DNA from 3 places in the Streptomyces sp. NPDC101490 genome. Region 3 is predicted to be linked to each of the others. Evidence: riboswitches for the same ligand, from Rfam matches in the RefSeq annotation. Region 3 holds a riboswitch; each other region holds the start of a gene.
The links. Region 3 has a riboswitch for cobalamin ahead of ACIRQY_RS07990 (cobalamin biosynthesis protein). Riboswitches for the same ligand answer to the same signal wherever they lie in the genome.
Positions count from the first base shown of each region.

Region 1 (3,827 bases), 570 kb from region 3:
CGGCCTCGTTCAGACGAAGTACGTGGACGAGATCTCGGTGCGGATGCCCACACACCGCGAGGCCGAGCGGCTGGCGCTCCCCGCCGCGACGCCGATCGCGGAGCACACCCGGACCGGCTACGACGCAGACGGTAAGCCGCTGCGCTGCATGGTCACCATCCTCCCCGGAGATAGGCACAAGATCCTCTATGAAGTCGCAACCGACTGATCTCCGTATCCGACCCGCCCGACCGGCCGACGTGCCCGCGCTCATGGCGCTCCGCACGGAGGCGGAACAGTGGCTCGGCACCAAGGGCACGGACCAATGGAGCGACCCGGAGACGGGCGCGCGAGCGATCGGCAAGTGGCACCAGTCGATCGATGACGGGCGTGCGTGGGTGGTGGTCGACCCGTCCGACGCGATCGTCGCGACGGTGAGTCGAGGGCCTGTGGACCGCGACTTCTGGACCGACGACGACCAACCCGAATCGGCGCTCTACCTCTACAAGTTGATCGTCTCTCGGGTCGCGGCGGGGCGGAATCTTGGTGCCCGCATCGTGGATTGGGCCTCACAGCTGGCCGCGCTGGAGGGGCGGAGCTGGGTCCGCATCGACACGTGGCGTACGAACACGGGGCTCCATGCCTACTACGAGCGGCTCGGGTTCACGCACGTACGCACCGAGTCACCGGAGCATCGCCGTTCGGGCTGGCTGGCGCAGCGACCCGTGGGGGAGCTGAGTCGACCCGACGAACCCCTGTCCCCTGCCAGCACGATGCCCTCCACCTAGCGTTCGCGCTTCACGGCCCAGCCCCGTCGACCGGAGAAGGTCGGCGGGGCTGGGCCGTCTGTGGGCCGTGCGAGGGTGCCCAAGGGTGACCAACAACGACCAACCACGACGGTCAAAACCGCAGGTCCCGACAGGTCGAAGTCAATCCAGCACAGGCCATTCTGACGAACTGTCAGTTCTAGTTATGATGGGCAACGGTCGAGCACCCCCGCACCGCCGTGGAGAGACGAGGACCCATGCAGGAATCCACGCCCCAGGTGACCGAGCACGGCGGAGGCGTCTGGTCCCTCCGGGTGCCCATCCCCGACAACCCCCTCGGCCACACCCTCGTCCACGTCCTCGACACCGACCGGGGCCCGGTCCTCGTCGACACCGGCTGGGACGACCCCGCCTCCTGGGCCGAACTCGCCGGCGGACTCGCCGCCCTCGGCATCGCCCCCGCCGACGTCCACGGCGTCGTCATCACCCACCACCACCCCGACCACCACGGACTCTCCGGCCGGGTCCGCGAGGAGTCCGGCGCCTGGATCGCCATGCACGCCGCCGACACCGCCGTGGTCCGCCGCACCCGCGAGTCCCGGCCCGGCACCTGGCTCGACTACCTCGCCCGCAAGCTCACCGCCGTCGGCGCCCCCGAGGACCACCTCGCCCCGCTGCGCGCCGCCCGCGACTCCGGCCGCGCCACCACCCTCCCCGGGCTGCGCGCCGCCCTCCCCGACCGCGAGATCGTCCCCGGCGAACTCCTCGGCCTCGCCGGACGCAGACTGCGCGCCGTCTGGACCCCCGGCCACACCCCCGGCCACGTCTGCCTCCACCTGGAGGAGGAGCACCCCGCCGGGCTCCCCGGCCACGGCCGCCTCTTCTCCGGCGACCACCTGCTGCCCGGGATCTCCCCGCACATCGGCCTGTACGAGGACCCCGACGACGCGACCGCCGCCACCGACCCGCTCGGCGACTACCTCGACTCCCTCGAACGCGTCGGCCGCCTCGGCGTCGCCGAGGTCCTCCCCGCCCACCAGCACGCCTTCACCGACGCCGCCGGACGCGTCCGCGCCCTCCTCGACCACCACGAGGAACGGCTCGCCGGACTCCTCGCGCTCCTCGCCGTCCCCCTCACCCCCTGGCAGCTCGCCGAGCGCATGGAGTGGAACCGCCCCTGGGACCGCATCCCCCACGCCTCCCGCAACATCGCCGTCAGCGAGGCCGAGGCGCACCTGCGCAGACTCGTCAAACAGGGCCGCGCCGAAGCCGTCCCCGGCACCGATCCGGTCACCTACCTGGCCGTATGAGCCCGCGCACCCGGCCGTGTGAACCCGCGCACCTGCCCCTACGAGCCCCGCGCGAGCCGCACCCGAGCCGCCCACGGGCCCGTGCGGGGCGGCCCGCACCCGCCGGGCGCCCTCCCTACGGGCCGGTAGACTGACCCGGTCGTCATCATGCCCGTACGGGGGGAAGCCGGTGCGAATCCGGCACTGACCCCGCAGCCGTAGAGCTGTCCCCCGGACAGCGAGTCGGAATGCCCCGCACGGGACGTGACCGCGGCACCGTCGAGGAATACGGAGCCGGAGCCAGGTGCCCCCGAGGCGTGCCGGTGACCGGCCGCAGGAGAGGGCCCCATGATCACCGTCCGCAACGGCGCCGCCGCGCTCACCGCCGCCGTGCTGCTCGGCACCGCAGCCGCGGGAGCGGCCACCGCCGCACCCTCCCCCTCGGCCCCCGCCGCCACCCCCTCGCCCGGCCTGTACGGCACCAAGGACCCCACGTACGACGGTGTCTGGCGCCAGTCCCTCGCCTTCCTCGCCCAGCGCGCCACCGGCTACCAGCCCGCCGACCGGGCCGTGGACTGGCTGCTCGGCCAGCAGTGCGACGACGGCTCGTTCGCCTCCTACCGCCCCGACACCGGCAAGCCCTGCGACGCCAAGACGATGCGGGACACCAACGCCACCGCCGTCGCCGTGCAGGCGCTCGACGCCGTCCGCCGCCAGGCCGCCGACCCGAAGAAGCTCGACGAGGCCGTCAAGGCGGGCACGGGCTGGCTCAGGACCGTCCAGAACAAGGACGGCGGCTGGGGCTACGGAGCGGGCGGCCCCAGCGACGCCAACTCCACCTCGATCGTCATCGGCGCCCTCGCCGCGACCGGCGTCAAGCCCGGCTCGTACACCTCCGCCGAGGGCCGCACCCCCTACGACGCGCTCCTCACCTTCGCGCTGCCCTGCTCCGACAAGGACGGCGCGGGCGCCTTCGCGTACCAGCCCGGCAAGAACGGCGAGCTGCTCGCGAACGCCGACGCCACCGCCGCCGCCACCCTCGCCGGACTCGGCAAGAGCCCCGTCGCCACCAAGGCCTCCCCCGAGCAGCCCCCCAGCTGCGCCGACCTGACCAAGCCGACCGCCGAGCGGGCCGCCCTCAACGGCGCCTCCTACCTGGCGAAGGCCCTCGCGAAGACCGGCCACCTCATCCTGCCGCCGATGCCCGGCGCCACCGACACCACCGAGCGGCCCGACGTCGGCAACACCGCCGACGCCGTCGTCGCGCTCGCCGCCTCCGGCGCCGCCAAGGAGGCCAAGCCCGCCCTGGAATGGCTGGAGAAGAACTCCGCGGGCTGGGCGAAGGAAGGCGGCCCGGCCGCGTACGCGCAGCTGGTCCTCGCCGCCCGCGCCACCGACACCGACCCCCGCGAGTTCGGCACCACCGACCTCGTCGAGCAGCTCAACGCCACCGGGCCCGCGCCCAAGACCCCCGACACCTCCGCCTCCTCCACCAGCGACGACGAGAACTCCGGCTTCGACGTCTGGTGGATCATCGGCATCGGCACGGTCGTGGGCGTCGGCATCGGCTTCCTCGTGAGCGGCCGCAGGAAGTGACCGTCTCACGGAGAAGGGGCGCCCGGCTCGCGGGCGCCACCGCCGGAGCCCTGCTCACCCTCGCCGGGGTCGCGGCGGCGCCCGCGCAGGCCGCCGGATACCGCTACTGGTCGTTCTGGCAGGGCGACGGCGGCAAGCCCTGGGCGTACGCCACCCAGGGCCCCGCCACCGCCCGCCCCGCCGACGGCGACGTCAT
Region 1 covers NZ_JBIWNI010000003.1:635,108-638,934, forward strand. Annotated here, with positions in the region: gene ACIRQY_RS10505 (GntR family transcriptional regulator) at 1-208, shown strand, start outside; gene ACIRQY_RS10510 (GNAT family N-acetyltransferase) at 189-767, shown strand; gene ACIRQY_RS10515 (MBL fold metallo-hydrolase) at 1,004-2,056, shown strand; cobalamin riboswitch at 2,188-2,310, shown strand; gene ACIRQY_RS10520 (prenyltransferase/squalene oxidase repeat-containing protein) at 2,384-3,631, shown strand; gene ACIRQY_RS10525 (SCO2322 family protein) at 3,628-3,827, shown strand, end outside.
Region 1: linked by a shared signal. The riboswitch ahead of ACIRQY_RS10520 (prenyltransferase/squalene oxidase repeat-containing protein) and the one ahead of ACIRQY_RS07990 (cobalamin biosynthesis protein) in region 3 are both predicted to bind cobalamin.

Region 2 (3,827 bases), on a different contig from region 3:
TCAGCGACTGCGACTGGTCCAGGAACGGGGTCCGGGCGGCGGCCATGTCGATCAGGCCGCGCTGCGGGATCTCCCAGGCGGTGCGGTACAGCTCGCGCACCTCGGCCGGGACCCAGCTGAAGCCCGCGACGGAGCCGTTGGCGTCGCGCAGCGCCTCACGGGTCGGCGCGTCCCACACGCCGAGCCGCTTCAGCTCGTCGACCAGGTAGGAGTTGACCTGGAGGAACTCGCCGGACAGCGTCTCGCGCTTGAACAGGTTGGAGACCTGCGGCTCGATGCACTCGTAGACACCGGCGATCGACGCGATGGTCGCGGTCGGCGCGATGGCGAGGAGGAGGCTGTTGCGCATCCCGGTGACGGCGATCCGCGCGCGCAGCGCCGTCCAGCGCTCCGGCCAGTTCAGCTCCACGTCGTAGTGGTCCGGGTGCAGCACGCCCCGGGCGGTACGGGTGGCCTCCCAGGCGGGGACCGGACCGTTGCGCTCGGCGAGGTCGGCGGACGCCTCGTACGCGGCGAGCATGATCCGCTCGGCGATCCGGGTGGAGAGCGCGCGGGCCTCGGGGGAGTCGAACGGCAGCTTCAGCTGGAAGAAGACGTCCTGGAGGCCCATCGCGCCCAGGCCCACCGGCCGCCAGCGGGCGTTGGAGCGGCCCGCCTGCTCGGTCGGGTAGAAGTTGATGTCGACGACCCGGTCGAGGAAGGTGACGGCCGTGCGGACGGTGGCGTCCAGCCGCTCCCAGTCGATGCCGCCGTCGACGACGAACGAGCCGAGGTTGACCGAGCCGAGGTTGCAGACGGCGGTCTCGCCGTCGTCGGTGACCTCCAGGATCTCCGTGCAGAGGTTGGAGGAGTGGACGGTGTGACCGGGCAGGGCGGTCTGGTTGGCCGTCCGGTTCGAGGCGTCCTTGAAGGTCATCCAGCCGTTGCCGGTCTGCGCCAGGGTCCGCATCATCCGGCCGTACAGGTCACGGGCGGGCATGGTCTTGCGGGCCAGCCCGGCCGCCTCGGCCTTGCGGTAGGCGGCGTCGAACTCCTCGCCCCACAGGTCGACCAGCTCGGGGACGTCCGCCGGGGAGAACAGCGACCACTCGGCGTCCGCGTTGACCCGGCGCATGAACTCGTCCGGGATCCAGTGCGCCAGGTTCAGGTTGTGGGTGCGGCGCTGGTCCTCGCCGGTGTTGTCGCGGAGCTCCAGGAACTCCTCGATGTCGGCGTGCCAGGTCTCCAGGTAGACGGCTGCGGCGCCCTTGCGGCGACCGCCCTGGTTCACGGCGGCGACGGAGGCGTCGAGGGTCTTCAGGAACGGCACGATGCCGTTGGAGTGTCCGTTGGTGCCGCGGATCAGCGAGCCCCGGGCGCGGATGCGGGAGTACGAGAGCCCGATGCCGCCGGCGTGCTTGGAGAGCCGCGCGACCTGGTGGTAGCGGTCGTAGATGGAGTCCAGCTCGTCCTGCGGGGAGTCGAGCAGGTAGCAGGAGGACATCTGCGGGTGGCGGGTGCCGGAGTTGAAGAGCGTCGGGGAGGACGGCAGGTAGTCGAGGCGGCTCATCAGACCGTAGAGGGCCGCGACCTCGTCGAGGGCGCGGGCGCTCTCGTCCTCGGCGAGACCGCAGGCCACGCGCAGCATGAAGTGCTGGGGGGTCTCGATCACCTTGCGGGTGATCGGGTGGCGCAGCAGGTAGCGCGAGTAGAGGGTGCGCAGACCGAAGTAGCCGAAGCGGTCGTCGCCCGCCGGGTCGATCGTCGCGTCGAGCCGGTCGGCGTGGGCGGCGACGAGGTCGGCGGTGCGGTCGGCGATCAGGCCCTCGCGGTGGCCGACGGCCACGGACGAGGAGAAGGCCACGGAGCCCTGGGAGGCGGCCTCGTCGGCGATGGTGATCGTCAGGAGCCGGGCGGCGAGCCGGGAGTACGCGGGGTCCTCGGCGATCAGCCCGGCGGCCGCCTCGGTGGCCAGCTCGCGCAGCTCCGCCTCGTCCGCGGCGGCGCTGCGGCCGCGGAGCGCGGCGGCGGCGACCTTGCCGGGGTCGGTGTCGGGGAGGTCGGCGGTGAGGGCGGTCAGGGTCCGCAGCAGTACGGTCCCGGGGGCGTCGCTCTCGATCGCGGAAGCCTCGGCGGTCACCGGATGGGCGGGCGCGATGGTCACGTGGGGGCTCTCCCTCGCTCGGCTCGGGGCCGCGGCGGGAAGGCGGGCGGGCGGCTCTCCGGGCAGGCCGGGCGCGCCGCGTCCACCGGCCCATTCCGCGAGGCCCGGACGTCTGTGGCACCCGGAACGGACGGACCGGGCGCACCGCCGGCAGGTCTTCGGACTCACATCGTGCGGACGTCGTATCCGTACGAAGTACACCGTTGCGGGACAGTTCCGGATTCGCGCCGGATTCCCCTGCGTCGACAGCGAGGACGAGCATACATGTGGGGGGCGCCGCTTGCGGCACCCCCCACATGTTGTGTCGCGCCGTGGCCTCAGAACTCCAGGGCGTAGGTGCGCAGGAGGTGGTCGGAGACCGGCGCCCAGTCCCGTTCGGGGGTGCGGACGAAGCCCATCCGTTCGTATATCCGGTGGGCGGAGACCATGAGGTCGGCGGTGGAGAGCACGAGCCGGACGCAGCCGGGGAGGGCCCGCGCCCGGTCGGCGCAGGCCCGGACGAGGGCCTCCCCGACGCCCCTGCCCCGGGCGTCCGGGGCGACCACGAGCATCCGGAACTCGGCCTCGCCCGCGACGGCGATGTCCGCCCAGGGGGTGTCGCCGGGGGCGAAGGTCACTCCGCCGACGATCCGGCCGTCGGCGTCGACGGCGACGAGCACCTCGGCCTCGCGGGCCCGCCGCGCGGTGTCGCGGAGCACGTCCAGGTAGAAGTCGTCCTCGCCGTGCAGCAGCAGCCCGTCGTTCAGATAGGTCAGCCCGGTGAGGTCGCCGAGCTCCGCGTGTTCCTCGGGCCGTACCGCCCTGATCGTGAAGTCCATGGAGGCAGTGTGCCTCCCCGGGGGCACGGGGGAGGGGCCCGGGTTCCCCTCGCGGGAGTCCCGGGCCCCTCGGGCGTGGCGGCGGGTCAGTGGCTTCCGGCGCCGACCGGCGGGAGGTCCTTGACGCCGCGGTCGCCCGCGTCGGCCGTGTAGTCGCCCGGGGAGGTCTGGTCGACGCCCTCGGGGGCCTTGAGGGCCTTGAGGACGAAGGTGAGGACCACGGTCACCACGAGGTTGAGGACGAAGGCGGTGAGTCCGATGTAGCCGATCTCGCCGATGCCGGGTATCGCCGCGGAGGAGCCGCCGAAGTGCTTCTGGGTGGGGCTGGCGACGCCGTACGCGGCGACCGTGCCGTAGACCATGCCGACGGCCCAGCCGCCGAGCAGCGCCCAGCGGTGGAACCAGCGGGTGAACAGGCCGCCGACCAGGGCCGGGAAGGTCTGCAGGATCCAGATGCCGCCGAGCAGCTGGAAGTTGATCGCGACGGTCTTGTCCATGGTGAGGACGAAGGCGAGGGCGCCGACCTTGACCAGGAGGGAGACCAGCTTGGAGACCTTGGTCTCCTGGGCGGGGCTCGCGTCCGGTCTGATGAAGTCCTTGTAGATGTTGCGGGTGAAGAGGTTGGCGGCGGCGATGGACATGATCGCGGCCGGGACGAGCGCGCCGATGCCGATGGCGGCGAACGCGACGCCCGCGAACCAGTCGGGGAACATCGTCTCGAAGAGCTGCGGGATGGCGAGCTGGCCGTTCTTCACCTGGATGCCCGCGGCGATGGCCATGAAGCCGAGCAGCGCGAGCAGGCCCAGCATCAGCGAGTACAGCGGCAGGATGGTGGTGTTGCGGCGGATGACCTCGCGGCTCTTCGA
Region 2 covers NZ_JBIWNI010000023.1:67,410-71,236, forward strand. Annotated here, with positions in the region: gene ACIRQY_RS29750 (ribonucleoside-diphosphate reductase subunit alpha) at 1-2,143, opposite strand, end outside; cobalamin riboswitch at 2,275-2,418, opposite strand; gene ACIRQY_RS29755 (GNAT family N-acetyltransferase) at 2,461-2,961, opposite strand; gene mctP (monocarboxylate uptake permease MctP) at 3,048-3,827, opposite strand, start outside.
Region 2: linked by a shared signal. The riboswitch ahead of ACIRQY_RS29750 (ribonucleoside-diphosphate reductase subunit alpha) and the one ahead of ACIRQY_RS07990 (cobalamin biosynthesis protein) in region 3 are both predicted to bind cobalamin.

Region 3 (3,827 bases):
GGCCATCGCCGCCCCGCTCGTCGCCGGTCTCGCCGCGATGCTGGCGACCCGCCTGACGTACAAGATCGGCGCGAAGACCGAGGAGAAGCACACCGCCAAGGGCTACCGGGTCGGCCAGATCGCCTCCGCCGGTCTCGTCTCCCTGGCCCACGGCACCAACGACGCGCAGAAGACGATGGGCATCATCACCCTCGCGCTGGTCACCCAGGGCGTCGTCGCCCCTGGTGCCAACCCGCCCTTCTGGGTCATCGTCTCCGCCGGTGTCGCCATCGCCCTCGGTACCTACCTCGGCGGCTGGCGCATCATCCGCACCATGGGCAAGGGCCTCACCGACCTCCAGCCGCAGCAGGGCTTCACCGCCCAGACCAGCGCCGCGACGGTCATCCTGGCCTCCTCGCACCTCGGCTTCTCCCTCTCCACCACCCAGTCCTGCTCGGGTGCCGTGATGGGTGCCGGTCTCGGCCGCAAGGGCGGTGTCGTCCGCTGGTCGACCGCGACCCGGATGTTCGTCGCCTGGGGCCTGACCCTGCCCGCCGCGGGTCTGGTCGGCGCCGGTGCCGAGTTCCTCACCAAGCAGGGCCCCTGGGGCATCGCCGCCACCGCGGCCGTCCTGGTCGGCGGCTCGGCCTACATCTGGGTGCTGTCCCGCCGCAAGCCGGTCGACCACCACAACGTCAACGAGGTCGAGACCGACGCCCCGGCGGAGCCCGCGGGCGTGGTGACCACCGCGATGGCCGCCGTCACCCCGCCGCCGCCGGCCGGCTCCTTCGGCACCGTCACGGACGCGGACCTGAAGACGACCATCCCGGCCCCGGCCCCCATCGACCCGTCCGCTCCCCCGGCCTCCGCCGCAGCGGTGTAAGGAACGAACGACATGAAGATCGACTGGGCGGCCCTCGGCTCCGTGTTCGGAGTCAGCCTCGTGGCCACTCTCGCCCTCGTGGGCCTCTTCACCCTCGGCATCGTCGGCCTCTCCAAGCAGGAGCAGGCCGCCGCGCGGGGCGGCTCCGCCGTCCTGGCCCGTACCGGCGCCTACGCCTGCTTCGCCCTGTGCGTCGCGGCCGTGTCGTACGGCATCTACCTGATCGTCGTCTGACGGTCCACGCTCCCCGGAGGCCGGGTGGCCGCACCTCGTGTGCGGCCACCCGGCCTCCGTGCGCGTCCGGGCCGTGTCTGTGGTGCTCCGCACAGTGACCCGTCGCAGGTCAAGGGTGAGTTGACGGCTGTTCTCGGGGCGTGGTGGACTGCCGGGGCCAAGACGGCGGCAGAAGAGGAAGTCCGGTGCGAATCCGGCGCGGTCCCGCCACTGTGACCGGACCCCAGGGGTCCGGGAGCCAGGAACTCTCGCCGCCGGTGACGTCGATCCAGGGCGCGGACCCTGAGTGAGGACAGAGCGCCATGCCCGGCCTCCCCCGTACCACCGGTGTGTTCGCGTGCGGCACCGCCGCCGGTCTCGCCGTGGACCTGCTCGTCGGCGACCCCCGGAGGGGGCATCCCGTCGCCGCGTTCGGCCGGGCCGCCGCCGCCGTCGAGGACCGCCTCCACCACGACCACCGGGGCTGGGGCGCCCTGCACACCGCCGTCTGCGCCGGAACCGCCGTGGCCCTGGGCGCCCTCGCCGCACGGACCGTGCGCGACCGGCCGTCCGCCGCCGTCGCCCTCACCGCCGTCTCCGTCTGGGCCGTCGTCGGCGGGACGACCCTGGGCCGGGAGGCCCGCGCGATCGGCGGGGCGCTGGCCGCCGGGGACCTGGAGGTGGCCCGGGAGCGGCTGCCGCACCTGTGCGGGCGCGACCCGCACTCCCTGGACGGGCCCGCGATGGCCCGCGCCGTCGTCGAGTCCGTCGCCGAGAACACCTCCGACGCCGTGGTCGGCGCCCTGTTCTGGGGCGCGGTCGCGGGCGTGCCCGGGCTGCTCGGCTTCCGGGCCGTGAACACCCTGGACGCGATGGTCGGCCACAAGTCCGCGCGGCACCGCCGCTTCGGCTGGGCCTCGGCCCGGCTCGACGACCTCGCGGGCTGGCCCGGCGCCCGGCTGACGGCCGTCCTCGCCACCGTCGCGGGCGGGGACCCGCGCGGGTCCGTACGGGCCTGGCGGGCGGACGCGGCACACCACCCCAGCCCCAACGCGGGCCCCGTCGAGGCGTCCTTCGCGGGCGCGCTCGGCGTACGGCTCGGCGGCACCCTCGCGTACGGCGGCCGGGTCGAGCACCGGCCGGTGCTCAACACGACGGGCCGGGCCGTCGAGGTGCCCGACATCGAACGGGCGGTCCGGCTGTCCCGCCGGGTCACCGCGCTCACCCTGGCCGTCTGCGTGGGCGGCCGGATGCTGACCGACACCGTGAAGCGGAGGACGAAGTGAGGGGTGGGGGGCTGCTGGTCGCCGGTACGACGTCCGATGCCGGGAAGAGCGTCGTGACGGCCGGGATCTGCCGCTGGCTGGTCCGAAAGGGCCTGAAGGTGGCGCCGTTCAAGGGACAGAACATGTCCCTGAACTCCTTCGTGACCCGCGAGGGCGCCGAGATAGGCCGGGCCCAGGCCATGCAGGCGCAGGCCGCCCGGGTGGAGCCGACGGCGCTGATGAACCCGGTGCTCCTCAAGCCGGGCGGCGACCGCTCCAGCCAGGTCGTCCTGATGGGCCGGCCGGTCGGCGAGATGAGCGCCCGGGGCTACCACGGCGGACGGCAGAAGGAGCTGTTCGAGCCGGTGATGGCCTGCCTGGAGGAGCTGCGGAGCAGCTACGACGCGGTGATCTGCGAGGGCGCGGGCAGCCCCGCCGAGATCAACCTGCGGCGCACCGACATCGTCAACATGGGGGTCGCGCGGGCCGCGCGGCTGCCCGTCGTGGTGGTCGGCGACATCGACCGGGGCGGGGTCTTCGCCCAGTTCTTCGGCACGACGGCGCTGCTGGCCCCCGAGGACCAGGAGCTGGTCGCCGGATACCTGGTGAACAAGTTCCGGGGCGATGTGAGCCTCCTCGAACCGGGCCTCGACATGCTGCACGGGCTGACCGGCCGCCGCACCTTCGGCGTCCTGCCGTACGCGCACGGCCTCGGCATCGACGAGGAGGACGGGCTGCGCGTCTCGCTGCGCGGCACGGTCCGCGAGTCGGTCGTCGCCCCGCCGGTCGGCGCGGACGTGCTGCGGGTCGCCGTCTGCGCCGTACCGCTGATGTCCAACTTCACGGACGTGGACGCGCTGGCGGCCGAGCCGGGCGTCGTCGTCCGCTTCGTCGACCGGCCCGAGGAACTCGTCGACGCGGACCTCGTCGTCGTGCCCGGCACCCGGGGCACGGTCCGGGCGCTGGCCTGGCTGCGCGAGCGGGGACTCGCCGACGCCCTCGTCCGGCGCGCGGCCGAGGGCCGTCCGGTGCTGGGGATCTGCGGCGGCTTCCAGGTCCTCGGCGAGCACATCGACGACGAGGTCGAGTCGAGGGCGGGGGCCGTCGCCGGGCTGGGGCTGCTGCCCGTACGGGTCCGCTTCGCCCGCGAGAAGACCCTCGCCCGGCCGACGGGCGAGGCCCTCGGGGAACGCGTCGAGGGGTACGAGATCCACCACGGCGTCGCCGAGGTCCTGGGCGGCGAGACGTTCCTCGACGGATGCCAGGTGGGGTCCGTGTGGGGCACCCACTGGCACGGCTCGCTGGAGAGCGACGGTTTCCGGCGCGCGTTCCTGCGGGAGGTCGCCTCGGCGGCCGGGCGCCGCTTCGTCCCGGCGCCGGACACCTCGTTCGGGGCGCTCCGCGAGGAGCAGCTCGACCGGCTCGGCGACCTGATCGAGGAACACGCGGACACCGACGCGCTGCTGCGGCTGATCGAGGACGGTCCG
Region 3 covers NZ_JBIWNI010000003.1:61,226-65,052, forward strand. Annotated here, with positions in the region: gene ACIRQY_RS07980 (anion permease) at 1-862, shown strand, start outside; gene ACIRQY_RS07985 (hypothetical protein) at 875-1,096, shown strand; cobalamin riboswitch at 1,224-1,367, shown strand; gene ACIRQY_RS07990 (cobalamin biosynthesis protein) at 1,399-2,361, shown strand; gene ACIRQY_RS07995 (cobyric acid synthase) at 2,358-3,827, shown strand, end outside.